4 regions of the Paenibacillus sp. FSL R7-0128 genome follow, and region 3 is predicted to be linked to each of the others. Evidence: riboswitches for the same ligand, from Rfam matches in the RefSeq annotation. Region 3 holds a riboswitch; each other region holds the start of a gene.

Region 1 (8,025 bases), 1.2 Mb from region 3:
CAGGACTGGTAACTCTGATCTATGGGTCGTTCAAAGCCATCCGGCAAACCGATCTCAAGGCCTTACTTGCATACTCCACGATCAGTCAACTCGGCTTGATCATGTCTTTGCTTGGACTCGGGTCGGCGGCAGCCTTCTTTACCGGTACGGGGGATGCGGTTTTCTATACGATGGCTACTACAGCTGCGCTCTTTCATCTCATTAACCATGCTGTATTTAAAGGCAGTCTGTTTATGGTTGTGGGCATCATTGACCATGAGACGGGTACCCGTGATCTGCGCAAGCTTGGAGGGCTTATGTCTCTCATGCCGGTCACCTTCTCTATCGCATTGATCGGGACATTCTCTATGGCTGGATTGCCGCCATTCAGCGGATTCCTTAGTAAAGAAATGTTCTTCACTTCTGTACTCAATATCCGGGAGTTTGACATCCTGAGTTCAGGATACTGGACACAGCTCTTTCCGGTGATTGCCTGGATTGCCAGTGTATTTACCTTTGTATACAGCATGATCTTTGTCTTCAAGACCTTCCGCGGCAAGCTGAGGGAGGACAAACTGGATAAAGTTCCGCATGAAGCTCCACTGGGTCTCTTACTGTCACCCGTGATTCTGATTTCACTTGCAGTAGTGTTCGCTTTCTTCCCTGATCTGGTCTCTGCCACGCTGATTGAACCGGCAATGTCTTCCATTCATACGGGGCTGCTCGCACCGGAAGAAGCCTTTGAGGTTTCTATTCATTTCTGGCATGGATGGACACCAGAAATCTTCATGACCCTCGGTGTTATAGCAGCAGGTACGCTGTTGTTTAGAATCTATACCCGGTTACGTGTTCTAGACCGTGAAGCCGGCGGAACCAATGCACTGAGCCGTATGTATGACTTCTCGTTAAGACTGCTCGAGAATGGTTCAAGACGCTTAACCGATGTTTATATGACTGGTTCGGGTCGCCATTACCTGCTCTATATTTTCAGCTTTTTCATCATTTCCTTACTCACAGTTCTGCTACGGCAGCAGGGCATTAGCTTTGGTATGGATCAGTATGCCTCATTGTCTTTTTATGAATTGGCTGTTGTAGCAGCCATGCTGCTGGCTGCCTTTGCAGTTCCATTTGCCAAGTCACGTGTCAACGCGATTCTTTTCACCGGTGGTGTGGGGTATATGGTGACGCTGCTCTTCGTTCTTTTCCGGGCACCGGATCTTGCACTCACACAGATGATTATAGAGACCGTATCGGTCATTCTGTTCCTTCTTTGTTTCCGGTATTTACCGAAGCTGAAGAAGCAGAAGGAGCCTCTGCGCTTTAAGCTGCCCAATCTGATTATTGCGGCTGGAGCTGGTATCACGATGACGTTGATTGCTCTGGCGGCTATGGGTACCAGTCCTTTTGAACCGATCTCCGAGTTTTTCTTGAAGGAAAGCTACAACCGGGCTGGCGGCAAGAATGTGGTCAACGTCATCCTGGTAGATTTCCGCGGGTTTGATACTTTGTTTGAAATCATGGTGCTTGGCATCGCCTCACTGGCCATTTATGGTCTGATTCATCTGAGAATGGAGACGGAATTGCCGCCGCTGGAGCCCTCCAAGACAGAACTATTGCCGCTGCGCAGCAATGATGTGATTCTACAGACGATCTCCAAGGGGATTGTCCTTGTCATTCTGATATTCTCCCTGTATCTGTTCTTTGCCGGGCATAATCATCCCGGGGGAGGTTTTATCGGGGCTTTGATGGCTTCTGCTGCGCTTATGCTCATTGCAATCGCATTTGGAATGGATCAGGTACGTAAGGTGCTCCCTGTGAATTACCGGCTGCTTACAGCTTCCGGGCTCATGCTGGCTATTCTGACAGCGTCAGGTTCATTCCTGTTTGACGCTCCTTTTCTAAGTCACACGTTCGGCCACTTCCATCTGCCAGTACTTGGCGATACGGAGCTGGCGACTGCCGTCCTGTTTGACCTTGGTGTATTCCTGGCTGTAGTCGGCGTGACGATGACCATCATTTTATCGATCGGAGGGGAGAAGAAATGGAACTCGTAATGGCGGTAGCGGTCGGAATTCTGTTCATGATCGGTGTTTACCTGATTCTCTCCAAAAGCCTGCTGCGCATTGTGCTGGGAACCTCCTTGCTGACGCATGGAGTCCATCTGCTGCTGCTCACGATGGCCGGGCTCAAAAGGGGGGCAGCCCCTGTACTAGGCAAGGCGGATACCTATGTTGATCCGCTGCCGCAGGCGCTGATTCTAACCTCCATTGTCATCAGCTTTGGGGTCACAGCTTTCTTTTTCGTACTCGCATACCGGTCTTATCAGACGCGGGGTACTGATGAAATGGACAGCATTAAGGAGGACAACGAATGAGTAATCTATTGGTGCTCCCGATTCTCATTCCGCTGGCTACGGCTGTCATCCTGATTTTTCTCAAAGAGAAGATCCGGCTTCAGCGCGTGATTAGTGCGCTCAGCGGTCTGCTTAACATTCTGATTGCGGTGCTGCTGGTTACACGTGTCCACTCCGAGGGCATACTGACCCTGCAGATGGGGGGCTGGGCTCCTCCGTATGGCATTGTATTTGTAGGTGATATGTTTGCTGTATTGCTGGTAACGATGGCTTCGATCGTCAGTTTTGCGATTCTGTGCTACTCCTTCAGCAGTATTGGAGAGCAGCGGGAGCGGTTCTATTACTATACGTTCTTTCAGTTTTTGCTGGTCGGGGTATACGGCTCGTTTCTTACGGGGGATATTTTCAACCTGTTTGTCTTTTTTGAGGTCATGCTGATTTCTTCTTATGCGCTCATCTCACTCGGTGGGACCAAGCTTCAGCTAAGAGAAACGTCGAAATACCTGCTTATTAATATCGTATCCTCGACACTGTTCGTAGCTGCGGTAGCTTATCTCTATGCAGCGGTAGGAACGCTCAACATGGCGCACCTGTCCCAGCGTATCGCTGAAGCGGGACAAGGCGGCGTGCTTAATGTGATTGCTGTTTTGTTCTTGATTGTATTCTCCCTGAAGGCAGGACTATTCCTGTTCTTCTGGCTTCCAGGGTCCTACAGTGCACCTCCGGCGGCTGTCAGAGCGTTGTTCGGTGCCCTGCTGACCAAAGTAGGACTCTATGCAATCATCCGCACCTTCACGTTGTTGTTCGTGAACGATCCCGGCTTCACTCATGACTGGATCGCCTGGATGGCTGCTGCTACCATGATCCTGGGCAGCCTGGGGGCAGTGGCTTATAGGGATATCCCGCGGATTCTGAATTATAACGTCATTATCAGCGTTGGATTTGTAGCCTTTGGGCTTGCTGCAGGGACTGCAGATTCAATGAATGGGGCAGTCTTCTATCTGCTGCACGATATGCTGGCCAAGGGACTTATGTTTATTCTGGGCGGGATGATTATATCCGCAGCCGGAACTGACCGGCTAGGCAGTATGGGCGGGATGATCAGAAAGTATCCGCTCCTCGGCTGGATGTTTTTTATTCTGGCGCTCGCCCTGGTGGGGATTCCGCCGCTTAGCGGTTTTGCCGGCAAAATTATGATCCTCCGTGGAGCGTTGTCCGAGGGGATGCTGACGCTGTCCCTCATTGGTCTGGGATCAAGCTTTCTGGTGCTGTTCTCCCTGATGAAGGTGTTCAGGCTGGCCTTCTGGGGAAATGAACCCAAGGAAGAGCAGCCTAAGGTGAGCTTGAAGGTTGCTTCGGCTGTGGCTGCCGGCCTGCTGCTGCTTGTGATTGCAATGGGGATCGGAGCGGAGTATGTGTATACTTATGTATCGCAGGCTGGCGAGGTTCTGGCTTCACCTGCGCTATATATTGAAGCCATAATGAAGGAGTAGTGAATATGGCCTTACAATTCCTGTTTAATCTGTTGATTGCCTTTCTGTGGATGGCGATAAATAACAATGGCTCTGGCTCAAGCTTCTTAGTAGGTTATCTGCTGGGCATCGGACTTTTACTGTTATTTAGGAAATCCAGGTCCCAGCCCCGGACCTTCTATCTCATACGTATATGGGCTGTACTGAAGCTTCTGCTGATCTTTGCCCGTGAACTTACGGTCTCGAATTTCGTGGTCATTGGCCATATCATCCGTCCAAAACTGGCTATACGTCCCGGTATCTTTGCTTATGAGACTGCCTTGGCCACACCCTGGGAGGTCACACTGCTCTCGTGCCTGATTTGTCTGACACCGGGAACCCTGACTCTTGATGTGTCCAAGGATGGCAAGACGCTGTACATTCATGCTATTGATATTAAAGATGCACAGCTGATGGTCACGCAGATTAGAGGCACTTTCGAACGAGCGATCAGGGAGGTGACCCGTTAATGATCCCAGTTATGCTAACCGTGGCCATGATCATTCTGGCTCTGGCGATGCTGGCCTGCCTGTTCCGTCTCCTGAAAGGGCCAACCCGCTCCGACAGGGTTGCCGCACTCGATACGATCGGCATTCATGTACTCGCTATGATAACCGTCTTCAGTATGCTGCTGGATACCCAGGATTTTATAGAAGTCATTCTGGTTATCGGGATTCTGACGTTTATTGGTACTACGGCACTGGCCAGATATATTGAACGGGGAGCCGTTATAGAGGATGGAGGGAACCCCAATGACAGGTGAACTGATTAGCTCTATTCTTGTGGTAATGGGTGCAGTCTTCTGCGGCTTAAGTGCCTTCGGCTTAGTCCGGCTGCCCGATGTCTATCTGCGTTCACATGCGGCTACCAAAAGTGCAACCTTCGGGGTATTGTGTTTGCTGACAGGAGGTTTCCTGTACTTTTGGTTCAAAGACGGAACGGTTAATGTCAAGCTTCTGCTGGCGATTGTATTTGTATTCATCACTTCACCGGTAGCAGGTCACTTAAATGGCCGGGCTGCCTACCGTTCCGGAGTGCCCTTATGGAAGGGAAGCGTTCAGGATGACCTGAAGGTGCTGGGGGAAGAAAGCAAGGAAACGTCTGTAAAATAATAGTTAATCGCTGAATTCCTTATAGGAAGCGGGGGAACCAGGTTACATGGGGTGAATCTCGGGAAAAACGAGTAGGGCTACTTTCAGGCCCGAATCCGGCAGCTAACCCCGCAAGCGTTCATGAGAGGATGCACTGTATATGCCGCATATTGAAGTGAATGGAACGTCGCTGTATTATGAGATGTCGGGCAGCGGTCTGCCTATTGTTTTTATTCATGATTATTCGACCTCTCATCATCTGTTTGAGCCGCAAGCGGATTATTTCAGCAAGCGTGCCAAAGTGATCGTATTCGATTTGAGAGGGAACGGGCAATCGGGTAAAATGGATGTGGAGATCAGCCGGATCGTAGACACACAATGTGAAGATTTGAAGCTGTTATTGGACGCTTTATCTGTAGAGAAGGCTGTTATCGTAGCTTGTTCCAGTGGTGCTGTGCTCGCCCAGAAATTCGCCTATCTGTACCCTGAACGGATAATAAATATGGTATTGGTGGACAGTTATTTTCAGGAGGATTACACGGCGAGAGGCAGTAAAATGAAAGGAATCTTTGAGGTCTGCGCATGGGCGGCCCATTATCTTCCTGCCGAAATGTTCGTCCGTTCCTTGCGCATCACCTACAATAAGTGGCTCTCGGCTTATCATATTCTCAGGAAAGAGCTTGTGCATGAACGGACAACGGAATTAATTAAGCAGCGGCTGGCACTTAGACAAACGGACAGCTACGGGTTCGCATTACGGCTGCAGATTCCTGTTCTTGTTGTATCCGGGAATCAGAATGAATGGGCGCTGGAGCAGGTGAAAAGAACAGCCAGCAAGTATCCGTCTGCCCGTCTGGCGATCCTTGAGGATGCGATGTATCCGACTCATCTGTGTCAGCCCCAGCTCTTCAACCGTATATTACTGGATTATCTTAGGGAACAGCATAGTTTTCAGCGGGCGGCAGCTGGCAACTAACTTGAATTATAATGGGAGCCAATGATATGTTCTTTAACAAAATCTCATCCTTCATCACAAATCTCAGACTGACCTCATCCAGAATCATTTTACTCGGTTTTGCAGTCCCTATATTTCTTGGTACAGTGCTGCTGGCCTTGCCGATATCTTCGTCCAGCGGACTTAGTATAGGGTGGCTGGCAGCACTGTTTACTTCGACTTCAGCCGTATGTGTAACGGGCCTCGTTGTACTTGATACCGGTACCGATTTTTCTCATTTTGGACAGGTCATTATCCTACTTCTGATTCAAATTGGCGGTTTGGGATTTATGACATTCAGTGTTTTGATCGCCGTGATCTTGGGGAAAAAGATTGGATTAAAAGAACGTCTGCTTATCCAGCAATCATCTAATTCTGTAACAACACAAGGAGTCGTGCGGTTATCACTCAGTATCTTTCTCATTTCATTTATCGTGGAGACAACTGGAGCTATAGTGTTGGCCCTTCGATGGGCAAATGAACTAGGAACAACAAGGTCCATTTATTATGGAATATTCCATTCAGTGTCTGCCTTCAATAACGCCGGATTTGGATTATGGCCAGACAGTCTGAGCCGCTATGTGGGTGACCCGTTAGTTAATATTGTTATCTCTTTTTTGTTTATCATCGGCGGGATTGGGTTCACGGTGATTCTGGATCTGTACCGGAAAAGAAGATGGAGAGATCTTTCCTTTCATACAAAAATAGTTTTAATTACTTCTGGACTCCTTTGTATGGCAGGGTTTTTGGTGATTTTTGCGATTGAACTTTTTAACACAAAAACATTCAGTACTCTCTCTTGGAGTGAAAGAACTTGGGCGGCATATTTTCAGGGTGTTGTTACCCGGACAGCCGGCTTTAATTCCATCGATATTGGAGCAATGCTCCCGGCCTCACAATTTTTTATGATTTTCCTGATGTTTGTTGGGGCTTCGTCCGGATCGACTGGAGGAGGTATAAAAACGACCACATTTGCTGTACTTATGTTAAGTATCGTCTCAACGATTAAGGGGAAAACAGATGTGCAACTGCTTAAAAAACGCATCTCCCAGGATATCATATTCAGGGCACTGGCAGTAATGACCATATCCCTGGGTGTAGTTCTTACAGCCACCTTTCTTCTATCCATTACAGAATATGCTCATCCTAAAGATTTCCTGGCGCTTCTCTTTGAAGCAACCTCTGCATTTGGAACTGTAGGAATGTCTATGGGAATAACATCAGAACTTTCGCCACTGGGAAAATGCATCATCATAATTACAATGTACATCGGGAGACTAGGGCCTTTGACTTTAGCTTTAGCACTGGCACAAAAAAATGTGAAGCAAAAATATCGGTATCCGGAGGATAAGCTGCTTATCGGGTAAAGTTTACTGAGCTGCGCTAATTCTAATGATTTTCAACGTTATTGTGCTATCTTCTTTTGTTTATTGGGTTGAAGATGTTTTTATCTCATAACCTAGTTATAAATAATTTGATTGCATTTTGCAAGTATTGTATAAAATGCAGGGTCCGATTGGAAGGAAGCAGGAATTAATATTTGCTTTTGAGACATGGTATCTAATATATAAGTACATAATTATGTACCACGTATTTAAGAATTCTAAGAGGACAGTGCATATGTTCAACATCGAAATGGCAGAGAAATTAAAGGTACTGGGTGACAAAACCAGACTTACAATTATGGGATTGTTAAAGGATAAAGAATGGTGCGGGTTCGTGATCAAGTGGGCGAGCGCATCAAGCAATTCGCTATACAGGTGAATAAGACAGAGATACAGCCGGGGCTTCCCGGCTGTATCTCTAAGGAGGACGCGGAGTTCAATTTCCAGGGTTCGTTCGAAAAGCCGCGTGTAATAGACACAACAAGCCCTCCATACAATTTCTCAATAAATCCTGCTCATATACTCTGAGGGGGAGCAGCCCTTCACTTTGCGGAATACCCGGCTAAAGTAAAAGGGGGAGTTGAAGCCGAGCCGCTCGCTGATCTCGGAGACATTCAGATTTGTGTTGCGCATCATTCCTGCTGCTTTGTCCATGAAGAATTGGGCATTGTACATTTGGATGGTGCTCCCTGTTTTATGTTTGAAGACTTCA
Region 2 (8,025 bases), 160 kb from region 3:
GCCGCAGGCAGCAGGATCTGATGGCGCGGGCCGACCAGCCTGCGGGCCAGGTGGGGCGCAATTAGCCCGACAAAACCAATGCTGCCGCTTACCGATACACAGGCTCCTGCCAGCGCAACAGCCGCAGCCAGCAGCCACCGCCGTTCCCGTTCGAGCGGCAGGCCCAGTCCCTTGGAGAGCTCATCGCCCAGATTCAGTACGTTGAGCACCCGGGCTTTGTAGAATGCGAAGGGCAGCAGGATCAATATCCAGGGCAGCAGGGCCAGCACAAACCGCCAGTCTCCGCCCCAGATTTTGCCGGCCAGCCAGATGGCTACGAACTGATAATTCTGCGGGTCGAGTCTTAATGACAAAATAAGCTGAAAAGCGTATATCCCGGCACCCACAGCAATCCCGATCAGGATCAGCCGTGTCGGCGAGAGCCCATCCTCCCTCCTGTAAGACAGGAAGTAGATCAGTGTTGCAGTAAGCGAGGCCCCTGCAAGCGCCAGTAGCGGAAGCACGAGGATCGGAGCTGCTGTAGTAGACGGTACAAAGGAGATAAAGATCAGTACGGCGAATCCGGCTCCGGCATTGATCCCCAGGGTGGAAGGCTCAGCGAGAGCATTACGCGACAAGCCTTGCAGAATCACTCCGGCGACCGCAAAGCCTGCACCAATCAGCAAGGAGATCACGATGCGCGGCAGCCGGAAATCAAACAGAATCAGCTGCTGCTGCTTGGTGCCGTTGCCGGATAGGGTATGTAGAACTTCGAGCGGTGACAGACGCATTAAGCCGGTATTCATACTGACCAGAAACAGAATGACGATAAGCACAGCAAGCAGTGTCAGAATACCAGCCTCTCTGGAACGGCGCGGCTTGGCCGGGGGGAATGAGGTGGAACGGTTCATTTCAGCTCCCCCTTGCGTTTGCTGGCCAGATAGATGAAGAACGGTACGCCGAATACTGCAATTAAGGCACCTATTGGTGTTTCGTATGGCGCATTAATCATCCTGGCCGCAATATCGGCCACCAGGACCAGAATGCTTCCAAGGACTGCGGAGCAGGGAATAATCCAGCGGTAGTCAACCCCAACGAGGTAACGCGTAATATGCGGAATCATTAATCCGACAAAAGCGATCGGCCCCACCGTGGAGACTGCCGCTCCGGCGAGGATGACGACAATAATCATCCCTGCAGTCTGTACCAGACCGGTGCGCTGTCCGAGACCTGCTGCAACATCCCTGCCCAGGCTCAGTAGCGTAATCGAACGCGACAACATCAGCGCACCGATTAGGGCCGCCGCGACCCAAGGAGATATTACCTGCAGCTGCTTCCAGCTCGCTCCTCCAATCCCCCCGGCCATCCAAAAGGCGATATCCTGGGAGAGGCTGAACAGGATAGCAATGCCCTGGCTGACCGCCAGCAGCATGGCGCTTACTGCCGCACCGGCGAGGGTCAGCCGAAGCGGGGTCAGTCCGCTATGGGAGAGCGATCCGATCCCGAATACCAGCAGTGAGGCTACAGCCGCTCCAAGGAAGCAGTACAGCATGATGTACGCGAAGGATAGTGTTGGCGCGAAGGCAAAAGCCAGGGCCAGTCCAACGCCCGCACCTGCATTAAGACCAATCAGTCCGGAATCCGCCAGCGGGTTGCGGGTCATCCCCTGCATAATCGCACCGGCAACGGCAAAACATGCGCCGACCAGCGCTCCTGCGGCAGCCCGGGGAATCCGCAGCTCCCGGATGACCTGATGCTGGGGCAGCTCCGGATTGAACCGGAACACCGCCTCCCATACGGTAGCCAGCCGGATATCCGCCGCACCAACCGATACGGATACCATCAGGCCGAAGACAATCGCTGCTATTCCCAGCACCAGAATAACAGCAGCGGCAAGCGGCCGCGACCGGACAGATGTGTTCCCTTCAACAGAAGGAGCTTGTAGAGCAGAATCTGTGGATGAAGCCATATGCCGTCTCCTTATCAGGATTATTAGGGAAATATAGATGATTATGATTCTCATTATCGCAAAGATATGAATATTGTTCAACTTAAAAAAGAGGCAGGCTTCTATATCCTAAGGATATAAAAGCCTGCACAATTCTCCGGCTGGTAAAGAACCTATTTTACAAAACTGCTCAGAATATCATCGATGGTCTTGGTATTGGCTATAGGGCCGCTGTACAGCCAGCTGGTATCTTTGCCGAATTCATGAACATTCCCTGCCTTAACGGCCGGAATTCCCTTCCAGACTGCACCTTCTGTAATCTCAGCTCCGCTTGCCTTGTCACTATTCACCAGAATGATATGCTCTGCAGTCAGCTCAGATAATTTCTCCAGTGAAATCGGGTTCCACGGTGCTCTGGATTCTGCAGGAATGTCGGTCACGAGATTCGGGAGCTTCACTCCAAGATCGCCATACAATACCGCACCGCTGCTGCGGGTCTCATCTACAATGAAGAAATTCTTGGACACCAGCCACAGAACCGCTACTGAATCATCGCCAATTGCCGCTGAGACAGCCGCTTTGGCTGAAGCCGCTTTCTGGTCATAGTCTGCAATAGCCTTCTCCGCTTCCGGTGTCTTATTGAGCAGCTCACCGATCTTGAGCAAGGCTGCGCGCCAGTCACTGCTGACCTCATCGCCGAGTACATAGGTTGGTGCAATCTTATTCAGCTGGTCATAAAGACCGTTCTGAACCGAGCCCTCCGACTGGACGATGTGAAAATCCGGCGTGAAGCTGGTGACGGCTTCAAGCGGCAGGTCATAGCTGATCGGCGGAACGTCCTTAAGCTCAGCGGCCAGGTAAGCCTGAGTACCATTCTTCGTAGACCACTGGGCAACCGGAGTCACGCCGAGTGCTACCAGATAATCCTCCAGATAAGAAGCAATTACACGCTGCGGATTAGCGGGAACGGTCACCTTATGTCCCATTGCATCCGTTACGGTCTTCTCCACAGCGGGTGCAGCAGTTGCTGCAGGTACCGCAGTGGCCTCCGCAGTCGCTTCTGCGGTTGCCGCAGGTGCGGTGCCTGCTCCACCGTTACTGCCTGCGTTGCTATTATCATTTCCGCAAGCGGACAGCAGCAGTGTTGTAGTCATAAGTCCGGCCACCGCCAGCTTCCCGCTTCTTGATCCTTGCAGGTTGAACGAAAACATTGAATACCCCTCCTGTATGTTACCCTCATGATTGGCAAAAGCTCTGTTACCTTCATCTTGTCTATACTGATGATATTGATTCTCATTCTCTATGTCAACCAATAACTTATAATAACGTAAAAACGGCCGTCTCCGCATTAAGCAGAAACAGCCATCTTCCTAATCTTCTATATTATTTATGCAGATGGAAAGGTACAGTCGCGATTACAATGTCCTTCTGATTCATCAGATATGAACGGATGAACAAGCTGGTCTGATTATGCAGCACCGCCTGCCACCAGTGCTTGGTCACGAATTGCGGAATCAGGACGGTAATATGATCCGTTGAAGAGGTCTTCCACTCTACTGTATCGATGAACTTCACCAGCGGGCGGATAATGCTGCGGTAGCGGGAGCGCAGGACGATCAGGCGTACGCCGGGGTTCCACTCCTCCCACTTCTGCTCCATCTTGTGAATCTCTTCTTCATCGAAGCCTACATATACAGCGACCACATTATCTGTCAATGACTTCGCATAGCTGATCGAATGCAGTACAGCACGAGTCACACCGGCGACCGGAACGACTACGGTGCTTCCTTTGATACAAGGCTTATCGGTAGCCGGGCAGATCCGCAGCTGATCGGCAATATTCATATAATGGCGGTGAATCCGGTGGAACACGATGATAACAGCCGGCAGGAAGATGAAGGCCATCCACACGCTGGAGAATTTAGTGATTATGAAAATCAGGGTGATCGTTAATGTAGTGAGCATCCCCACCGTATTGACGGCGAACTTGCTCTGCCAGCCTTTCGGCTTCGTTCTGTACCATTGGACCATCATGCCCAGCTGCGACAGCGTGAACGGAATGAATACCCCTACTGCATATAATGGAATGAGTCCTTCCGTATTCCCGTGAAACGCCGCCACCAGCACAGCCGACATAACACCGAGGAAAATAATACCGTTGGAGAAGCCCAGCCGGTCGCCGCGCACCATGAAGGCATGGGGCAGATATTTGTCTTTGGCGAACATGAACGCCAGCAGCGGGAAGGCCGAGTACGCCGTATTGGCTGCCAGGAACAGGATAACCGCCGTAATCCCCTGAATGAAGAAGTACAGTCCGCCGCGGCCGAAGGTAGATTCGGTAATCTGTGAGACCACGGTGGCCTTCTCATCAGGCATGATACCGTACCAGTAAGCGAGCAGCGTAATACCTGTGAACATTACCCCGAGAATGAGGCCCATGAGCATCAGCGTTTTGGCTGCATTTTTCTCCGCGGGCGCTTTGAAGTTAGGAATGGCATTGGAGACCGCTTCTACCCCGGTCAGAGCCGAACAGCCGGAGCTGAAGGCCTTCAGCAGCAGAAACATACTCACGTTCGATACGGCCGAGCCAATCTCAGGAACATGGGCATGGGCGCCGCCGGTCATATATTTGAAGACCCCCGAGATGATGAGCACGAAGATGGAAACCACGAACAGATAGACCGGGATAGCGATGAAGGAGGCCGATTCGGTCACTCCCCGCAGGTTAACAATCGTTAAGAGCACGATAACAGATACCGCTATCAGAACACTATGATTATGCAGACTTGGAAAAGCTGAAGTGATTGCATCCGTCCCCGCCGACGCACTTACCGCCACCGTCAGAATGTAATCCACCAGCAGAGAGCCGCCGGCCAGTAAGCCGGTATGCACCCCTAGATTGCTTTTGGCGACAATATACGCGCCCCCGCCTTGGGGATAAGCGAAGATCGTCTGCCGGTAGGACAGAATCAGAATAGCCAGCAGGCCCAATACGGCTAATGCAATTGGCAAGGAGTACCAGATAGCGGTGAACCCGGCGGCCACCAGTACAATCAGAATTTGTTCTGTTCCGTAGGCTACAGACGAGAGCGCATCAGAAGACAGGACAGCCAGTGCTTTCACCTTGGATAACTTTTCATGATCGAGTTCGTTCGACTTCATCGGACGCCCGATCAATAGTCGTTTTACCTTGCTTACCATTGTAGTAACAGTTCCTCTCTTGGTTAAGTTGAAACGGGTTTCCCTGCGCTGTTTTCATAAGTGGATTTCATAAATGCAGGCACCAAAATAAGCATACGGAAATGATCCGCATGCCTTAGTGTGCATGGTCATTATCCCACTAGTGGCTTACGAGGTTAGCTGGCGGATTCGGACTGTGGTAGCCCTACGGTTACAGGTCAAGTAGCCTGCTCCGATTCACCCCTTTTGGCCTTGGCCAAAGTGTGGTTCCCCCGTTTTTCCTTCCGGAAAATTCAGCGCATATTCAACTTCTCACAAGGACTAATATTAAGCTACAACACGTCTTCCGTAAAGCGTGGAAACAAATGAAAAAAGAATGAAAAGCACTCAAAACAACCAAATTCATCATCCGGTATGTCTTGATCTTTCATTCTCTTTCATTATCCCTTTACCACGTGATTTTACAGGGTTTTTGCATATTATTTTTTACTAAAATTAAGGGTATTCTCTTCTCTTCCTTCTGCCCGTCAGCTTCTTACTCCGCAGGCTCCTCTTTGCGTCCTGTCCAGAGCAGAATGGAGATTAAGGCAAAGGCTATAAGTGCAAGCAGAGGGATCGTTATAAATCCGAACCAGTTCAGATAATCCTTGTTGCACGGTACGCCGATGGTACAGGGAAGCACCTTGCTGAGCGCCGGAATTTTCTGCTCCGCATAATGATATATGGAGATGCTGCCGCCAATCAGACTAAGGGGAAGCACGTATGGAATGATCCGCTTGTCCCCCCGGTAGGTGGCGATCCCCAGCAGGAACAGCTGCGGATACATGAAGATCCGCTGGAACCAGCACAGCTTACAGGGCTCGTAATTTAGGACCTCACTGAGATACAGGCTTCCTGCTACAGCCACCACACAGACGAACCAGGCCAAGTAGAGACAGTTACGCCGGCAGAAGGCAGAGAAGGCGGTCATTGGGCGGTCCCTGCTCCCGCTGCTGCTGTTGCTGCCTGAATCTGGGCGTCAATCGCCTCCATATTGAAAGGCTCCTTCACCTTGATGCCGTTCACGTACAAGGAAGGCGTATTCGTTACGCCCGTATCGGTGCCAAGCTGAATATCCCGCTCCAGCTCGCTTACGTAGGTACGCTCGTCAATGTCCTTGCGCAGCAGGTCGTAATCCACCGGCAGCTCCAGCTGCTTGGCGAGACTCACCAGGAAGTCAGGTGTAGCCCATTCCTTCTCTTCATTCCCCTGATTGGCATAGATCGCATCGAAATACTTCCAGAACGCTTCCTGGTTCTGATGATAGACCGATAGCGCTGCCAGGGAGGCCGTTCTGGAATCCGTACCGAGGAAGGCCAGATTCACGAAATAGAAGGCTGCTTTATTCTGATCGACATAGCCCTGAACGATCTGCGGCTTGATCACACCGGTGAACTGGGCGCAAGCCGGACATTTGAAATCGCCGAATTCCACAATTTTGACCGGAGCATCCTCCTTGCCAAGCCGCATCATTTCGCTGTAATTGAAGGCAACCGGCTTACTGTCTGTACCGGCAGGCGAAGAGTCCTTCGATGCCAGCATAAATAAGCCTACAAAAATAATAATGACGATGGCCACCGTACTCACGATCAGAATTCTCGTTTTCTGCTTCTGCTGCTCCTGCTCTGCCCTGCGCTTCTCCTGCTTGCTCATCTGGGGAGCCGTGACATTGTTCTTTTTTGTTTTGCTCAAAGAGAGTTCCTTTCCGTCCTCAGGACTATCGTGATAAAAGAATAGTTACTTTCAAATTATATAATGTTAACTCTCTTGTTGGCAATCGCTGTCTTATACGGCTTCATTCTCCTCCGCTGACTCCCCCTCCCCTGTATCCTTGCCGAAAAATACCTCCGGGGAATGCTCCTGCGACTGCAGCTTAATTCTGAAGAAGAATTGTGTGCCGCCCCCTTCTGCCGGTTCTGCCCAGATCTCTCCTTGCATCAGGTCTACAAGCTTCTTGCAGATCGCAAGGCCCAGACCCGTGCCGGGGTACTTACGGGTATGCGACCCGTCCACCTGCGAGAAGGACTGGAAGAGCAGCTGCAGCTTATCCGGTGAGATGCCAATGCCGGTGTCGCGCACCATGAATTGCAGCGCCTGAGCGGTCTCCCTGACGCCATAGGACTCCACCTTAACCGTTACCGTGCCGGATGGCGTGAATTTCACCGCATTGCCGATCAGGTTGATGAGAATCTGGCGGATACGCGCAGCATCCCCGGTGAACTTGTCAGGAAGCCCCTCCTCGATCAGAAGCTCCAGAGATAACGGCTTGTCTTGTGTGCTCACCATGAACAGGTCCATACAGCCCTGGAGCAGCGCCTTCAGCCCGAAAGAATCCTTGTTCAGCGAGAGGGCATCCGCCTCCAGCCGGGAGATGTCGAGAATATCGCTCATCACATGCAGCAGAGCATGGCTGCTTGTACTCTGAAGCCGCAGGAGCTCCAGATGCTCAGGATTGCTGATCTCCTCGGACAGCAGCTGGTTGACGCCGATAATGCCGTTCAGCGGCGTGCGGATTTCATGGCTCATGGTGGCGAGGAACTCGCTTTTCATCGTCACCGCACTCTCCGCGGTATCCCTGGCCTCCAGCAGCTCATACTGATACTTCATCAGGGCAGTCACATCCTCGGCCACAATATAGACCCACTGCTCCGTATGATGCAGCAAAGGAAAGACGGTGACACTACAGATCAGCTGCTCCCCGCCTTTGCTCCGTACCTTCAGCTCCAGCTTGGAGGACTGCCCCCGTGAAGCGCGCGTTATGGCATCCCGTACGGCAGCTTCATCCCGTTCGCTGTATAGTATCGCCTTATAATTCCCCAGTTCTTCGCTGCTATATCCGGTAATGTCCCGCAGAGCAGGATTAGCACTGATTATCTTCT
Region 3 (8,025 bases):
TGAAAAGCAAGATGGAGGAGACGTTTCAGGAAGCATGGAAGGATCGGCTGGATTGGGTGCCGATTGATGCGGAAATTTTAAAGCGCATATTGGATGAGAAGATGATGGAGGCTGGCGTTAAAGTGCTGTACCATACCTTCGTCAGTCAAGTTCTTCAACAGGACGGCATCATTGAAGCGGCGATCATTAATAACAAGACCGGAACCCAGGCGGTGAAGGGGAAGATATACATTGATGCAACCAGCGATGCGGATCTCACCTATCTTGCGGGCGGGCAGCTCGCCAAAGGTGGAGATGATGGAGAGCTGCAGCCGGGGACGATGTGCTTCGTCCTGAATAACCTGGACCGGAACAAATTTCTCTCAAGTGCTGAGACGCACGGCCACGATCTGAAACATGCGATCAACAAAGCGAAGCACGAAGGGCGATTGCGCGTCGCGAGAGATTGGGCCGGTATTTCCTGGCTAAACGATCATACGGCAGGCTTCAATTTCGGGCATGTATTCGGGATAGATGGTTCAAACACGGATGATCTGACTCGCGGTGCGATCGAAGGCCGCGCACTTGTTGAACACATTACCGGTTGGCTGCGGGAAGCGATTCCCGGATTCGAGAACGCTTTCCTGACGTTGACGGGCGAACAGATCGGCATTCGGGAAACCCGCCGGATCATCGGCGATTATATCGTCACCGCCGACGATTTTCTGGCGTGCCGTTCGTTCCCGGACGACATTGCCCGCAATGCCTACTTTATTGATATTCATATGGCAAAGCCTACGAGCGGCATGACGATGGTACGTCTTTCGCCGGGAGAGTCGCACGGCATTCCTTATCGTGCCTTACTTCCGGTTGGTATTCAGAACGTAATCGTAGCCGGCAGAGCGATATCAACCGATAGAGCGGCCCAAGGCTCCACCCGGGTCATGCCGAATTGCTTTGCCATGGGCGAAGCCTCCGGTACGGCCGCGGCGATTCTGGCCAAGACAGGTTCGCGGGAAACGCGCAGTATCGACATCACGGATCTGCAGCGCAGACTTGTCCGCCAAGGCGCATGGTTAGGAGAGCAGATCAATGAGCGGTACTAGGAAGGTCGAACTAAATTACAGTCAACAGTGAAAGAAAGCTAACTAGTATCAAAAGGCTGAGCCCAAAGTCATATCCTTGACTTAGGCTCAGCCTTTTCAAGCTGTTTCAAACTTGTTCATCCGGGCAGTTATTTACAAGCGTTGTGTCTATTCGGATTCAGAATGAGGAAATCCTCTGGAAGCTCGAACAGCTTGGCGACCAGTTCGTCCATGCCGGACTCCAGCTTGAACTCCATTTCCTCCCGGTACAGCGGAACCAGGAAATAAACCTGAACCTGATTGCCATCTTTCGTATGGACGGTGCTAACCTCTTCCGGCAGAGCATACAGGATCACACCGGACAGCTCCGTGTTATCCGCGTAAGGCTCGTAATCTTCCGTGTTGGGGATCGTATGTCCGTATCCAAGCCACGTCTGATACATATGCGGGAATCGGGCAAGCATCTTCATCAGCCGGATCGGCCAGTAGTTCTCCTCTGCTTCGAAATCCTCCTGCGTAAGCGGCCAGTCCGCCGGCAAAAACATCATCAGCTCCGCGCGTTCCAGATGCTTGTACTCTTTACGGATCTCCTGAGGGAGCGTCAGCGGCAGATCGCTCATCCCATTGGTGTACAGCACCCAGTAGGGCTCATCAGGTGTAGCTTCCATAATATTCACATCAATATGTACGATGTCTGAGATCAGTTCGTGGAACACGCCGGTTTCCCGGTTTGGAAAGACCCGATTGAAATGTTCGTTTAAATCTTCCATGTACAAAATATTGGCGGGAGGTGTAACCTGCTGCTCATCCGAAGCGTCATAACCATAAATGGTGGTACCATCTTCCGATTTGCCCATTTCCTTACCGCCAAACAGTTTTTTGAAAAAGTTCATGTCTTTGCGCTCCTCTGTGTGGGTTTATATTAAAGTGCGAAATGAAGTATTTGAAACCTCACTTGGAAGTATAACAAAAGACATAGCCCCGGAGCGATGGGTCTATCGATTCGAATTTCAAAAGGAGCAGATATGAACTATATCATTTTTGATCTGGAAGCCACCTGTTGGGAAAATGACCGCAAGCGGGGCGTAGGCATGGAGAGAGCCTTGTCTATGCTTGAATTGCCGCTTGAAGGTACTCACCATAGAGGTATCGATGATGCCAAGAACATTGCGAAAATCTTCGTTAAGATTTTTGATCAACTGGAGTTTTGATAATTTAAATTGATCATGTCTATAGCAGTGAATAATAGGATACCGATTCTGCAAATAAAATGGTTGGATTCAGATGACTCTTCACCGTATTAATTGAATGGATTCTTTGCTCTGTCCTTTGATGGCGATACCGCTCCGATCCGGCTCCTACCTTCATTCGGATTTGGTCATTTTGAATGAACATACTATCGAGTGCAGTCTTGATCATGTTAAGTTGATTGGGAGCCCATTCTTGTCCGTGCATCCGGACGTATTCTGTGGCTTCTTCTGCAGTACAATGACATATCTCTTTCAGAAAAGAGCCCCATTTGATTAAATCCACCGCATTGTCACCCGCACAAAGAATGCAATTCCCATAGCTGATCTGTCCTCCGAAGGTTAACTTCAACACCCCATACCAGCATCCGTAAGGCTCTGAAATATGCAGGAAGGAAGGGCGGCAGCTAAATGCGAACAACTCGATTCGTGACAGTCTGGCGTTAATCATGAATAATGCCTCCTAGGTTGTCTATAGATTTCATATAACGCTGCAGATTATGGGTCTGCTCAGCTGTGGCTACATAGGCTGTCAGTTCAGTTTCATTCTCACATACAGCAGCATGCTCAAGCCAAACGGAATATTTGGTTTTCTGTACGATGGATAAGTGTAATGGAAAGGTTTTGCGGGATCGCAGCAAAAAAGCATGGTTAATGCAGGCTCTCTCCAGTGCTTACGAGGTTAGCTGACGGATTCGGACGGTGAGAGTCGTCCTACCAGTGAAGAGTTCAATCTTCTTTGGATTCACCCCATTTCGGCTGGTCACAGCCATTTGGTTCCCCCGCTTCCCGCCTGACGGGAATTCAGCATTTGTTAAAAGGAATCTTACGCTGAGCATCACTGTTTGTAAAATGCTGAAAGTTCTCTAGGAGACTAAATAAGACTCTATAGGATATAAAAATGAAGAAAATCCCTTGTAATCTAGCATTCATCCCCGATTTTCTGAAGTTATCGCGTATTTATTAACTTTTTAATGCAACCTAAATGGGGCTAAATGAATCTTAATGCTTCTTTAATCATGATTATAAAAAAGAGAATCGGAGAGATTGAGACTGGTTGCAGAGAAACTAAGAGGTTTATTGTCTGCCTTTACAGGTGAACATGTGCGAGAGCCCGATTAATTATTTGCTTGTATGGAGTGCCGCCATTATGAATCCAATATTGGAATGGATTGAGAATAAATGTTCTGGTATAATCAACTGAGAACATCAGTTCTGTTATCAAATGCCATTTGCCGTAAGTTGCATGGCAAGAAACATCGGATTGGGATAAGATCCTCAAGAGTGCAAAATGGACGCCTATATAAAGCTTTATGGGAGCAAATGCTAGGGGCGTTGTGCTTACCGATACTTGGACATACTAACACTTTGAACTTGTAGGTTTACCTTTTATTCCGAGAAAAAATGAGTTTATATATAATATTGACCTTATTTAAAATCAAAGGAGAATGCGACTCATGGATAAGAAAACCATTTACTTTTTGTGTACAGGAAACTCCTGCCGGAGTCAGATGGCCGAAGGCTGGGCCAAGAAATATTTGAGCAATGAATGGAATGTGTATAGTGCAGGCATTGAGGCTCATGGGTTGAATCCGAAAGCCGTTCAAGCGATGAGTGAAGTAGGTATAGATATCTCAGGTCAAACATCAGATATTATTGATCCGCAGCTGCTGAACAGCTCTGATCTCGTCATTACTTTATGTGGAGATGCAGCAGATAAGTGTCCCATTACCCCGCCTCAGGTGAAACGTGAGCATTGGGGATTCGACGATCCGGCAAAAGCGCAAGGAACAGATGAAGAGAAGTGGGCAGTCTTCCAGCAGGTTCGTGATCAAGTGGGAGAGCGCATCAAACAATTTGCTGAAACGGGTGAATAGTCACGATAGTGGAGTAACTGCTGCTAATGAGACAGGAGAGAAACTATAATGGTAAATTATCATGAACTGATTGAAGGTAAAGTATAATAGATCTTTTTTGCTAAAACCCCAAATTAAACCCGACCTTTATTACTAGGTCGGTTTTTTGGGTGCGCCTGGCATGGATGATAACTTGGCGGTGAAACGAGCTTGCCACATAAAGCGAAGTTCAATACTGCCCGAATCCCAGCATGTATATGTGGTGGTCTAACAAAGGACTGTGTGTTCTCCAATATCCGTACCGGGCTGGAAGAACTGCTTCAGTTGATGAAGGAGCTTCAGCAGGAACACGCCAAGAGTGACTCCTCTTTGGCACCCATGCTTGCCGCATGCGGGTGGTCCCTTGATCGGTCAGTTCCAGAATAATGTTACATTAATTAAATCCAAACCCCCAAGTTAGCTGTCTATATAACAGGAGGTGAACGACAATGATCGATGCACAGCAACAAATCAACGCCGCACAAAACGGAGATCACGATGCCTTCGTTTCTCTTATAAAGGATCGGACGGATAAGCTGCACCGAGTGGCCCGCCATTATGTACGGGAGTCCAAAGATGCGGAGGATATCGTTCAGGATGCCCTGGTTAAGGCTTATGAGTCACTGCATACGCTGCAGCAAGCCGAAGCGTTTGAGAGCTGGCTTACCAGAATTGTGGTGAACCGGGCACTCAATCACTTGAAGAAATCCAAGCGTGTTCACCTGAGCGAAGACCCGCAAACGCAAGAGCCATTGGTCGTTAATGATATCGATCAAACCCTGGATCTGGAGCGTGCATTGGCCAGTCTGAATCCGAAGCTGCGTCAGCTCCTGTTCTTAAAATATAAGAAGGACCTGACCCAGCAGCAAATCGCCCATCTCCTGGACATGCCATTAGGTACTGTAAAAACACAATTACGGAAGGGGCTGGAGCATTTGCGCAACGAAATGGCTCAAGATTTTCCCGAACGAGACCTGGATACATTACGCCTGCAGTTAAGACAACAGGCAGAGCACCAGTTTGCCGTTTCACCGGATTATGATCTGATCGTCAATGATTATCAAGAGAACACCATGAGGGGAACAGGGAAGGGAGAAGCGGGATTCTTATGGGTTAAAACGGGGAGTGATGACGCCGTTTCTGCTACGCTCTCCAGGGACGGCAACTTGCTAGACTATGCCATTTCCTGGGCCTCATTGGACAACGGGACACGGCTATCTGAGGATGAGCTCAAACAGCAGGCAGAGCAATTCCTGGAAGATCATTATCCCGGCGCACTGCGTAATTTTCCGTATTGTGAGATGGAGTGGATGGAAGGGATGTTTGGGTACACACGACAGCAGAAGGCGATGGGGCTGCCGCTTCCTGAGACGGGATGCCTCATTATGGTTCACCCCAGCGGTCGCGTGGTCGGATTTAGGTACTACGGAACCGTTCCAGGGCCAGCACTCCCAACCATGATCACACCAGAAGAGGAACAGTTGGCGTGTATGAAGGAGAATTTTTTGCTACATGTGGAATATTGCGTATTGGACAAAGCCGTGTACACGGATGGTGACGATCAGGTCCATCTTGTTTACGCCCCCCGAAGTAGAGGACTAATCTATACTGCATCATCACAGGAGGAAGTTCCGACAGACTATAGGGCAGAAGCTGTCCCTTCTGACCCAAGAACTCTGGACGAGTGGCCAGGTGAGTTCCCGCCCGCACGAAGCCTAGAAGAGTGGATTGGCGTAGACAAGGAACAATTTCAGTTAGTACAAGACGACAATATTGGCTCGAACACCAAGTTGATGGTGTGGAAGCAACAGAATGAAGAGCGTCCAGCCAAGAATGACCGGTCTTGGAAGGCCTATTGGGCTGATCAGATGGAGGGAGCGGTTAAGGCGCGAGTAGACAGCCAAACCGGACAACTGATTGACTTTGTTTCGCATGTTAAGCCAGATCAACTAGCTCCATTAACCTGGGATCGAGACGCATGTATAGAAGTAGCTATGGACTATGTCCGAGGACTAGCAGCCGAAATGTTGCCGTATCTCAAGCTTCTAACTGAAGAGACCGACGACGAAGATCGTTTGGAAATCATTCGCTTTGGTGTATATGTTCAAGACGTATCTGTCAGGGATGAATGCTATCAACTAGCTGTTGACCGCTCTAATGGGAGGGTCAAAAGTTTGATGTCCCCCTCCATAAGGCCAGAACAGTTAAAGAAGCTGGAGACCGTGCCTTCATTTGATTCCCAGACAGCCATCCTCCGATGGACGGCACAGGCCAAGCTGCGTCTGCAATGGGAACGGATGCACAATGCTAGGGCGGAAGAGGCCCCGTACGAACTAGTGTATCGGATGATTGGTAGCGAGTACGAGCGGACGCCCGAAGTGCTTGATGCGCATACGGGGAAATTATACGAAAATACTTTTTACTGACGAACAAAAACATCTTTTGTCAGTGGACAAGAAAATAGCACTATTAGAACCCGCGCCCAGCGTGGGTTTTCTGTTTTAAGGGATCAAGTTCTTGTCCTTTTCTCAGGACAAGAACTATAACAACACTGTAGATTGATATTTGAATAAACTGTGAAATTCTGCATAGGGTGAAATAATAACAAATTTATGGAGGAGAAAATATGAAAGCGCTATTATATTCGCTGCGATGAAGTAAGCTGTTGAAGCCTTGGTGTTTACGATATGGGTAAGCCGTGGGTGCACGGATCGAAAAAAGGAGGATTTTCAATGATATCAAAACGATTTGGCAAAATGCTCGTGTTCCTATGTTGCTTGCTAATGGTGGCGTCACTAATGCCTGCCAGCTTTGCCGCCGCCACTGACAACAACGAATATACAGAAGCACTTAATAGCGACAGCAGTTCTACAGATCTTACAAGCTTGCAGACAAATGAAACGCCTACCGCCATTTTTGGCACTCCCGAACTCGGGGCAAACGACCCGCTGTGGGCCCTGACAATGGAGCATCTCATCAACAAAAGCGCTGTGCCCGGCGACCCCAGGCCCCATTCCACAGGTACAGCCAGGATCCTTTGGGACCAAGATTACCTGTATGCCCGTGTAGTCGTGGAGGACAGCAATCTATATCAGGGACCCGGCAATGATTATCAGTACGACGGCCTGGAGTTTTATGCCGGCGCTGGAACCCAAGGCGCGAATCAATGGCGTATCAGCGCGACGGGCGTGTTTTCAGGGCAAAACGCTCCGGGCAGAGCTGCGTGGACTGAGATCACGGACACAGGATATATCGTGGAGATGAGAATACCTAAAAGAACCTTGAACTTGCAGGCAGGCCCTTTTACCTTTGAAGTATATATCAATAACTCGTCGGAAAAGGGCGGTGACCGCTATGAAGTCGTTTCCTGTTTCGGAATTCCGGATGCGGCTTACAACAATGCTGCCTCTTATACAAACAGCCTGAATCTCATTGAAGCCAATGAAGCGGACGAGAGATTCTCAATCACCGCTACGGCGGAATCGGGCGGCCGAATAACTCCGAACGCACCCGGCAATGTTCTGAGAATAGCCAGCGGCTCAGACACAACCTTTACGGTTACCCCCGATTATGGCAAAACTGTAGACACCGTAAAGGTAGACGGAGAGGACGCAGCTCTATCCGATGACGGCACTTATACCTTCTCAAATGTTGTCGCTAACCATACCCTTCAAGTGACTTTCAAAAATGATTCGGCCGCGGAGTTGCTCCCCTTTATTGTATGGAATGACAACTTCGCCCGTGGCGAGTACACGACGGCTGTTATCATTGACTTAGGCGGAGGGAAGTCGGCGGAAAGCTCCAAGCTTAATCCGGACT
Region 4 (8,025 bases), 3.8 Mb from region 3:
ACTTACCCGGTTATAGCACCGAAGGCGCTACCTTCAGCGTAGCCAGGTTCTGCAGCTGAGGCATTCCGATCCGGAAGCTGCCCCGCGTCTCTATTCCGCCCATCCCCTGATTGCCGCTGATCGTATGACTCAGTACATCGCTTAAGTTCACCGTATCCCGGATAGAGGTAAAAGAGGCCTTGGCCGCAATATACACCGGGTCCAGGGCATGAATGAGTATTCTGCCCGGGGAGCTGGCGAAGTTGGCACCATTGCCCAGGAGAGCCTCGAAGTGCGACTGGCAGGCTCCGGCTACGATCGTCAAAGCATCGAAATTCCGCTCATATTCACGGGCCACCCGGATGGCTGCCACAAAATTCTGTGAATTCTTATAGCTGCTCAGACTGTACAGATCATAATTCTGCTGTTGCTTAAGTACTCCATCATGGCCGGTAATCACTACGATATCGGGACGCACACGGGGCAGCAGACGGTACAGCGTCTCCGCCATTTTGGATTCGTTGACATGATGTCCCTCCGCCGGTATGCGCAGCTGCTCGTAGAGACTCAGGCTCTTCTTCAGATAGAGTGCATCACCATCCAAATGCAGGACCTTACCCGGCACTTCAAAATAAGCCGCTTCCTTCGGAGATGGGCCCCAGGTTCCCGTGGACCCCGACACGCTCTCTCCGCTTCGCTGGCTCTGCACCTGCCGGTCTTTACGCAACCAGGTTAGAGATTCTGTTGCCTTGATCTGCGCACGCGCTCCCCGCTCGGTAACCCGTGTAGGAGGCACCTGCACCAGATCCTCCAGCGGGGAATCCGCCAGCAGACGGAACTCCGTGCCTTTAATGACTGCTCTATTCTGCAATATATTGTCTACCCGGAAGGTCACATCGCCGCCATAGGATTTACGAATGACCAAGTCTCCTAGATTCATCACAACACCACCTCTACCCCATGTTATGGGCAAAGGCCCCGGTTGGTTCATCCGCCGGGAGGGTTTTCTGTATTCTATGCGATGCCTGCAGCCAGAAGAACCGCACTGAGCCGCGCATACTCTTCAATGCTAAGCGTCTCGCCGCGCCGCGAGGGTTCAATGCCGGCTTCGGAGAGCAGCGCCTCCAGGCGCTCCCGCCCTTCTTCCGGGAAGTAGCGGGCCTTAAGATTATTGGCAATCGTCTTGCGCCGCTGGGTAAAGGACGCCTGTACCACACCAAAGAAATGCTTCTCGTCCGCTACCTCCACCGGAGGGCGTTCTCTGACCTTCAGCCGGATCACAGCCGATTCCACGTTAGGCTGCGGGATGAACACCGTACGCGGCACCATACAGACCAGCTCAGGCTCGCTGTAATACTGGACGGCAATACTCAGGCTGCCATACTCCTTGCCGCCCGGAGACGCCGCCATACGCTCGGCAACCTCCTTCTGGATCATGACCACGATATTATCCAGCGGCAGCTTCTCCTCCAGCAGCTTCATGAGGATGGGTGTAGTCACATAATACGGCAGGTTAGCTACGACACTAACCCGGTCCCTCCCCGCGAAATCCTCAGCGAACAGCTCCTGCAGATTCACCTTCAGCACATCGTCATTACGGATCTTTACATGGGGATATGGCGACAGGACATCCCTAAGAATCGGGATCAGCCTGCGGTCAATCTCTACCGCAGTGACGGCCCCGGCCGTCAACGCCAGCCGTTCCGTCAGTGCTCCGATCCCCGGCCCAATCTCAAGCGCACCGGCTGTGCTGTCCAGACCGGCGGCATCCACGATTTTGTCCAGAATATTCTGATCGATCAGAAAGTTCTGGCCCAGGCTTTTTTTGAAGGAGAATCCGTAACGCTGAATTATCGCTTTGGTTCTTGTTGGGGACGAGATATTCTCGATACCGCTCATGAAGTAATGCCTCCCTGATCAATTTGGGCGAGGGCCTGCGCGAATTCTTCGCGGGTAATGCCGAACATCGCCAGACGTTTGTACAGTTGCTTGCCATTGCAATAACCGATACCGAGCAGATTGCCAAGCTGCATTCTGCGCTCAGCCGCCCGGGGATGCACCATCAGCCCTGCGGCCATAAGCTCATCCAGCCCAATGATGGGCGGCGCCCCCTCGAAGGAGGTATGTACATGCTCCAGCGCATGGCGGATAGCCTCAGGCGAAGCATTCTCTATTCCGATATCTCCTTTGCGGGTTGCATCCTTCTCCGGGATGAAGGCATGCTTGCAGCCCGGCACCTTGGCCGCGACGATTTTGCGGATTCGCTCTCCGGCATGATCCGGGTCGGTAAGAATGATTACACCCCGGCGCTCCATGGCCAGCTTGATCTTGGCAATGACCCTGTTATCCACTGCCGAACCCCCGGTTTCAATCGTATCGGCCTCAACCGCCCGCTTAACGGCAACGGTATCACTTTTCCCTTCAACCACAATTAGCTCTTTAATCATAAATATTTTTACTCCTTACTCCAGAACGCAAAAAGAAGAGGATTCGCTCCCCTTCTTTTTGGCTAAAGAATGTATAAGTGATGAGCGGCAGCTCTCTAAAATTTCGTAAGTGCTTCCCTCACTATATCGTATTAACCGCTAATTTGCAAAAGACTTTACATTTAGTTCAGCTCCGGCTTTACAGGTCCGATCACATAGAGTGTGCGCGACTTGCGGCCGAAATTACGGGCATGGCTCAGTGAATCGTAATAGACATCCACCTTGTTGCCTTTGATGGCACCGCCAGTATCCTCTGCTCGGCGAAACCCTAATCCTTCAATGTACACCCACCAGCCAATCGGTATAACACTAGGATCTACAGCTATAGTGCGGCCTTCCGTTACGCGTGTGCCGGAGGCAGTACGTGTTCCAATACCCGGTTCCTGAGACGAATATGCAGTCATGGATACGTTTTTGATCATTCTTTTGTACTCGAAATCCACACCAGCCTTACTGGTAACATTGCTGGCCTTTGCGCTGGCTTTAGATGACTTGGAGGTTGTTACAGGTTTGGAAACTTTGGCAGTAACTACGACGGGCTTAGGAAGCGGCTTGGTTCCAATGGCAATGATTTTGTCCTTGGTAACCGTCTGTACTTCCTTGCCGATCATGCGCATGGATGCCAGCTCGCCATCTTGATAGATCTTCTCGATGTGCTGGACCATTACGCCAGGCTTACCTGCCTGTGCCACTCTTACGGTTCCCTTGGTCAATGAGGGGTCTGCTGTCTTAATGACCCGGAAAGGCAAATTAGTTGTCCGTTGAACCACATGCTTGTTAATCCGGACAATTTTGATTTCCATGTCTGCAGATACTGCGGTTTCTAGCGAAGGGTAAATCTTGTCTAAGCCTTCCAGGCTGTAGCCCAGCTTGTCGATGGCCTGACCAATGGTATCCTCGGTCGTAAATAACGTCTCGGTCTTTCCGTCTACGGTAAGAGCGAACTTCTGCGCAGTGTTAATCACGATACGGTCGCCGTCTTTTATTTCATCACTAAGGCCAATAGATAATTCATCATGCGCCTGCAGCGAAATCTGTTCCTTAGCCAGCACATCACTGAACAGCGTTTCCCGCGTCTCCAGTGTCTGTACCTGTCCGTCTATTACTAGGGTAATTTCTTTTTTGCTCTGACCGTGTACGTACAGCAGTATTAACAGTGCGATAACAATCGATGCCACACCGGCAAGTAAAACTACGCGGGGATTCACTTGCTTCAACCGTAATGCGAAAGACCTGCTGGATGATTGCGAATCATGGGATACCTCTGGTTGGAATACGCCCACTCTCTCCATCCTCCTTACATAGCCCCGTCGTCCAAGTTAGTTCAAGGTGACTGTATCACTTCTGACGAAACTAGGTTTGAGTTTGCAACAGGATACGCCCGCACTTGCTTCAGCGTTTCCTGCTCATGGATCGCCTGCTCGGCATAGTTACTCCGGAGATCTGTTATATAACAGTATGCCGGGAGCATTCTCATTATTCAAAACAAAAGAAGCCTAAAAAGAGCTCATAGAGGACTCTTTCGTGGCTTCCCGGTGTCGAATACGTCGGAATGCTTATGCACGAGGTTTCCTCTCTTACTTGCGCTTACGGGGTTAGCTGTCGGGTTCGGACATAAGAGAGACGCCCTATCTCAGGTCACCCGCTCACGGCGGTTGCCCTCAAATTCACCCCAAAGACCACGTAAAGAAATCAAATAATGCCTGCGGCAATTCTGTGCCAGTACTCTTGTACGTTCATGCGGCAGCGCATTATTGGTTCCCCCGTTCTCCATACGGAGACTCAGCGAGACGATCCATGAAATTAGTGACTGTCACAGTTACAACAGCTCACTGCACTGAAAAGATGATATCCTGTTTTGATACATGTTGTAAAGGACGATTCAACCACGTTTACGTAAAAAAATGATTAAAATATTGTAATAATCGGCCGTTTTTCCGTCATAAAAGTTTAATATATCCGCTATACTTCATTTTTCACCGCTTTTACTCCTGTTTTCAGAGTATCCCAAATCGTTCCAGTGCGTTCGCATACGTAATTTCCGCCAATTCCTGTAATTCAATCCCTTTTATTGCCGCGGCCGCCTCCGCTACCAGCCTCACATGAGCGGTCTCATTTCGCTTGCCCCGGAAGGGGTGCGGAGTCAGATATGGGGAGTCAGTTTCGATCAGCAGCCGGTCCAGCGGAGTCTGGGCAAGCACCTCTTTGGGCACCCGGGCATTCTTGAACGTAATCGGTCCTCCAAAAGAAAGATGGAAGCCCAAATCAAGACACATCTTGGCACTTTCCCAGCTCCCGGAGAAGGAGTGCATTACGCCGCCAACCTCGCCCGCCTTCTCCTCACGGAGTATGCGGATCACATCTTCATGAGCATCACGGTTATGAATACAGATCGGCATCTTCAGCTCTCGGGCCAGCCCGATCTGCTTGCGGAATACTTCATGCTGCACATCCTTAGGAGAGGTATCCCAGTAGTAATCCAGTCCAATCTCGCCGATGGCAACCACCTTGGGATGAGCGCATAAGGAGGCGATCCACTCCAGGTCTCCGTCCTTCATCGTGATGGCATCCTGGGGATGCCAGCCAACGGCTGCATAAATATAATCATATTTCTCGGCAAGCTGCATGGTAGTCGGTATCGTATCCCGGTTAAAACCGATGTTGATCATCTTGCTGACGCCGGCTTCCAGCGCCCTGGCAATGACCTCTTCGCGGTCTTCGTCGAATTGTGGAGCATCCAGATGGGTATGGGTGTCGAATAACTGCATTACATTACATCCTTTCGGCCTGTTATTGTATCTATAATTCCAAGCTTGATCTGCTTATTTGGCAAAAATCTCTGCGATGGACGGCGGCAGCTGTGGAAGGGCTTTCTGCAGTCTGTCCTGCGGAAAATACAGATGGTATCTGCCGCGGTGAATACCACTGATAGAGCGAACAATATCCGAGACCTCGGAGATTTCCCTTAGCCGGTCATGCTTGTCCAGAAGCAGGATCTGCTTGCTGTCAAAGCCGTCTCCCGGACGGAACACATCATAGGGAAGATCGGTGGGATAATCAATTTCCAGATCATAATCGGGCCGGAGTCCCGCACCGGCGAAGCTGCGGCGAATTTCGTCAATCGTGTCAGAATCCAAATGCTCCATCTCCACATATTTATACAGTTTACGATGGATAAACCGGCTGCACAAGTCGCTCAGAATGTCATCCTCCTCCAGCGTCCACTGCATGAAGGCAGTCTGCATCAAGGCTTCATCCAGCAGCAGGTACTGCCCTACCGTTACCTCTCCGCTGAACAGATCACTTAAGGGCTCGATCATGAAGCGGAAGGCATGCTGCTGCTGCACCAGCTCCTTGGCCCGGCGGAGAATCTGCCTGAGAATAATCTCAGAGCTGCGGGTTACCGGGTGGAAATAGACCTGCCAGTACATCTGGTACCGTGACATCAGGTAATCCTCAATCGCATGCATCCCCGATTCCTTCACAACCACCCGGCCGTCATAAGGACGCAGCATCCGCAGAATCCGGTCGATGTCGATGGTTCCATAATTCACCCCTGTATAGTATGCATCCCGGAGCAGATAATCCATCCGGTCAGCATCCAGCGGTCCCGACACCAAATTGACAACAATTTCATGCTCATAGGTTTTGGAGATGACCGAGGCTACTTTAACAGGGAAATCTTCAGCCACATCACGCAGAATAGCCGTAATCTCTGTATCCTCCAGAATGATACGGCAGGTCCAGTCTTCATGATCCATTTCGAAAGCTTCTTCTATAGAATGGGAGAATGGGCCATGCCCCAAATCATGCAGCAGTGCCGCACACAGGGTAAGCAGTCTCTCCTCCGGCATCCAGTCCTTATAGCCGCTCCGTTCAAACTGGGAAATAATTCTCCGCGTAATCTCATATACCCCCAGAGAATGGGAGAACCGGCTGTGTTCCGCCCCGTGAAAGGTCAAATAGGAGGTGCCCAGCTGCCGGATGCGCCGCAGACGCTGAAATTCCCTAGTGTTGATCAATCTCCAGATAATAGTGTCCTGTACGTGGATGTAGTTGTGAACCGGGTCCTTAAATACCTTCTCTTCTGACAGCGGTTGCTTCATGAAATCATCTCCTTTTCTTGTTTTATATAATATATTGTCGCTATTTGTCGAATATTAGCGATTCATATACTGCCAAATCGACAAACATCTTCATAAGCTTTTTAAGAGTGATTTGCCCGATCAAACGCGGAATAAATGTGGTCTCAAAAGATTTCTTAAAATTAGCCTGAAAAAAGGTTGACTGTTTTGGGAATGGTTGGTATTATAAATATCATAAAACAGTGAAGAATGTCGAATAATGACGCTTTTGAACATTGAGAGGAGCAACGATTGTAATGATGAAATCAACAGGAATTGTACGTAAGGTAGATGAGCTTGGACGGGTCGTTATTCCAATTGAATTGCGTCGCACCCTGGGCATTGGAGAAAAAGATGCGCTCGAAATTTACGTGGACGGTGAGCGGATCATGCTTAAGAAATACGAGCCTGCTTGCATTTTCTGCGGCAATGCTGAGAATGTAACTTACTTCAAAGGTAAAATTGTTTGTCATGAATGCATTTCGGCTATCCCTACCCCTGTGACAAACTAAAATAAATAGGGTATAATAGGAACTAATCCAATTGTTAATTCTAACCTTTTTATATCTCCTTGGCCTCCCGTTCGCGCGGGAGGTATTTTTTTGCGCTATTTTCGGGGACTTTCCCCGGATGCCCCTTTTTCCTACCCTGTCTGCTTCCTAAACCTCACATCTAATTCTTAAACCTCTGATTCTTACCCTCCCAAACCCTCCCTGCAGGGAGGGCCCCAAGGGCCCCGGCCCTCTGGACACCCGGAAGCTTGGCGGATCTCTGCAACAGGCGCGGAAGGAAGCTGGGGTTGGCGGTGGACCGGCCCTCCTCGGCCTCCCTGCGGTGATTCCTCAGGCCTTGCCAGTCGAAGGGTTTCGCCACAGGCAGGCTGCCTGTGTCGGCTGCGCCGGGTGCTCTCGTGCGACTGATCTGCGTAGACCCGCTCTCTCTGCGAGAATCGCTTAACCATAGAGTGATTAGCGACTTGGGTGCTGGATGGTTACTGGCTTTTCCTATACATATAAATGTATAAACTACAACTATAACTAATAAAAGGAATATTACAATCCATATAAGTGTATAGAATACATTTATTTCATTGGATGCTCAGATGAATAAAACCATTTTTAGGTTTTCACTGGAATTCGAATAACTTCAGCACAGCAGTGTTCTAACTCCGCTCCAGGAGTTCATTATAAATATCGCGCTTGGACAAGCCGCGGTCAGACGCTGCCTTTTTCATGGCATCCTTACGCGTTAAACCAGAAGACTCATAGTGGGCTACATGCTCCCCGGTACTAAGCTGACGCCACCAGGAAGACTCGGCCAGCTCGGCCTCCTCTTTACTCTCTCCCTCAAGGATAATTACGTACTCTCCAAGCGGAGGATGCTCCTCCAGCCATCTACTGCATTCTTCAATCGTTCCGCGCAGGAACTCCTCATAT

What was found. Region 3 has a riboswitch for cyclic di-AMP ahead of NST26_RS16415 (hypothetical protein). Riboswitches for the same ligand answer to the same signal wherever they lie in the genome.
Region 1: it holds a riboswitch for cyclic di-AMP, as region 3 does, so the genes downstream of both, NST26_RS11295 (alpha/beta fold hydrolase) here and NST26_RS16415 (hypothetical protein) in region 3, are expected to answer to the same signal.
Region 2: it holds a riboswitch for cyclic di-AMP, as region 3 does, so the genes downstream of both, NST26_RS17070 (APC family permease) here and NST26_RS16415 (hypothetical protein) in region 3, are expected to answer to the same signal.
Region 4: it holds a riboswitch for cyclic di-AMP, as region 3 does, so the genes downstream of both, NST26_RS33455 (3D domain-containing protein) here and NST26_RS16415 (hypothetical protein) in region 3, are expected to answer to the same signal.

What each region holds. Positions count from the first base shown of each region.
Region 1 is NZ_JBBOCD010000001.1:2,751,743-2,759,767, forward strand. It holds gene NST26_RS11265 (Na+/H+ antiporter subunit A) at 1-2,033, shown strand, start outside; gene NST26_RS11270 (Na(+)/H(+) antiporter subunit C) at 2,021-2,353, shown strand; gene NST26_RS11275 (Na+/H+ antiporter subunit D) at 2,350-3,825, shown strand; gene NST26_RS11280 (Na+/H+ antiporter subunit E) at 3,831-4,313, shown strand; gene NST26_RS11285 (Na(+)/H(+) antiporter subunit F1) at 4,313-4,606, shown strand; gene mnhG (monovalent cation/H(+) antiporter subunit G) at 4,596-4,955, shown strand; cyclic di-AMP (ydaO/yuaA leader) riboswitch at 4,954-5,087, shown strand; gene NST26_RS11295 (alpha/beta fold hydrolase) at 5,095-5,910, shown strand; gene NST26_RS11300 (TrkH family potassium uptake protein) at 5,937-7,295, shown strand; gene NST26_RS11305 (hypothetical protein) at 7,549-7,692, shown strand; gene NST26_RS11310 (AraC family transcriptional regulator) at 7,815-8,025, opposite strand, start outside.
Region 2 is NZ_JBBOCD010000001.1:4,138,318-4,146,342, forward strand. It holds gene NST26_RS17055 (FecCD family ABC transporter permease) at 1-890, opposite strand, end outside; gene NST26_RS17060 (FecCD family ABC transporter permease) at 887-1,948, opposite strand; gene NST26_RS17065 (ABC transporter substrate-binding protein) at 2,101-3,138, opposite strand; gene NST26_RS17070 (APC family permease) at 3,311-5,128, opposite strand; cyclic di-AMP (ydaO/yuaA leader) riboswitch at 5,257-5,416, opposite strand; gene NST26_RS17075 (disulfide oxidoreductase) at 5,643-6,077, opposite strand; gene NST26_RS17080 (DsbA family protein) at 6,074-6,838, opposite strand; gene NST26_RS17085 (sensor histidine kinase) at 6,932-8,025, opposite strand, start outside.
Region 3 is NZ_JBBOCD010000001.1:3,982,935-3,990,959, forward strand. It holds gene NST26_RS16400 (FAD-dependent oxidoreductase) at 1-1,085, shown strand, start outside; gene NST26_RS16405 (suppressor of fused domain protein) at 1,214-1,957, opposite strand; partial or broken gene NST26_RS16410 (3'-5' exonuclease) at 2,141-2,275, shown strand; gene NST26_RS16415 (hypothetical protein) at 2,295-2,762, opposite strand; cyclic di-AMP (ydaO/yuaA leader) riboswitch at 2,968-3,131, opposite strand; gene arsC (arsenate reductase (thioredoxin)) at 3,769-4,188, shown strand; gene NST26_RS16425 (sigma-70 family RNA polymerase sigma factor) at 4,656-6,632, shown strand; gene NST26_RS16430 (sugar-binding protein) at 6,939-8,025, shown strand, end outside.
Region 4 is NZ_JBBOCD010000001.1:7,769,370-7,777,394, reverse strand. It holds gene yabG (sporulation peptidase YabG) at 11-919, opposite strand; gene rsmA (16S rRNA (adenine(1518)-N(6)/adenine(1519)-N(6))-dimethyltransferase RsmA) at 994-1,878, opposite strand; gene rnmV (ribonuclease M5) at 1,875-2,426, opposite strand; gene NST26_RS33455 (3D domain-containing protein) at 2,588-3,748, opposite strand; cyclic di-AMP (ydaO/yuaA leader) riboswitch at 4,035-4,263, opposite strand; gene NST26_RS33450 (TatD family hydrolase) at 4,463-5,233, opposite strand; gene NST26_RS33445 (HD domain-containing protein) at 5,288-6,571, opposite strand; gene NST26_RS33440 (AbrB/MazE/SpoVT family DNA-binding domain-containing protein) at 6,847-7,101, shown strand; gene rsmI (16S rRNA (cytidine(1402)-2'-O)-methyltransferase) at 7,752-8,025, opposite strand, start outside.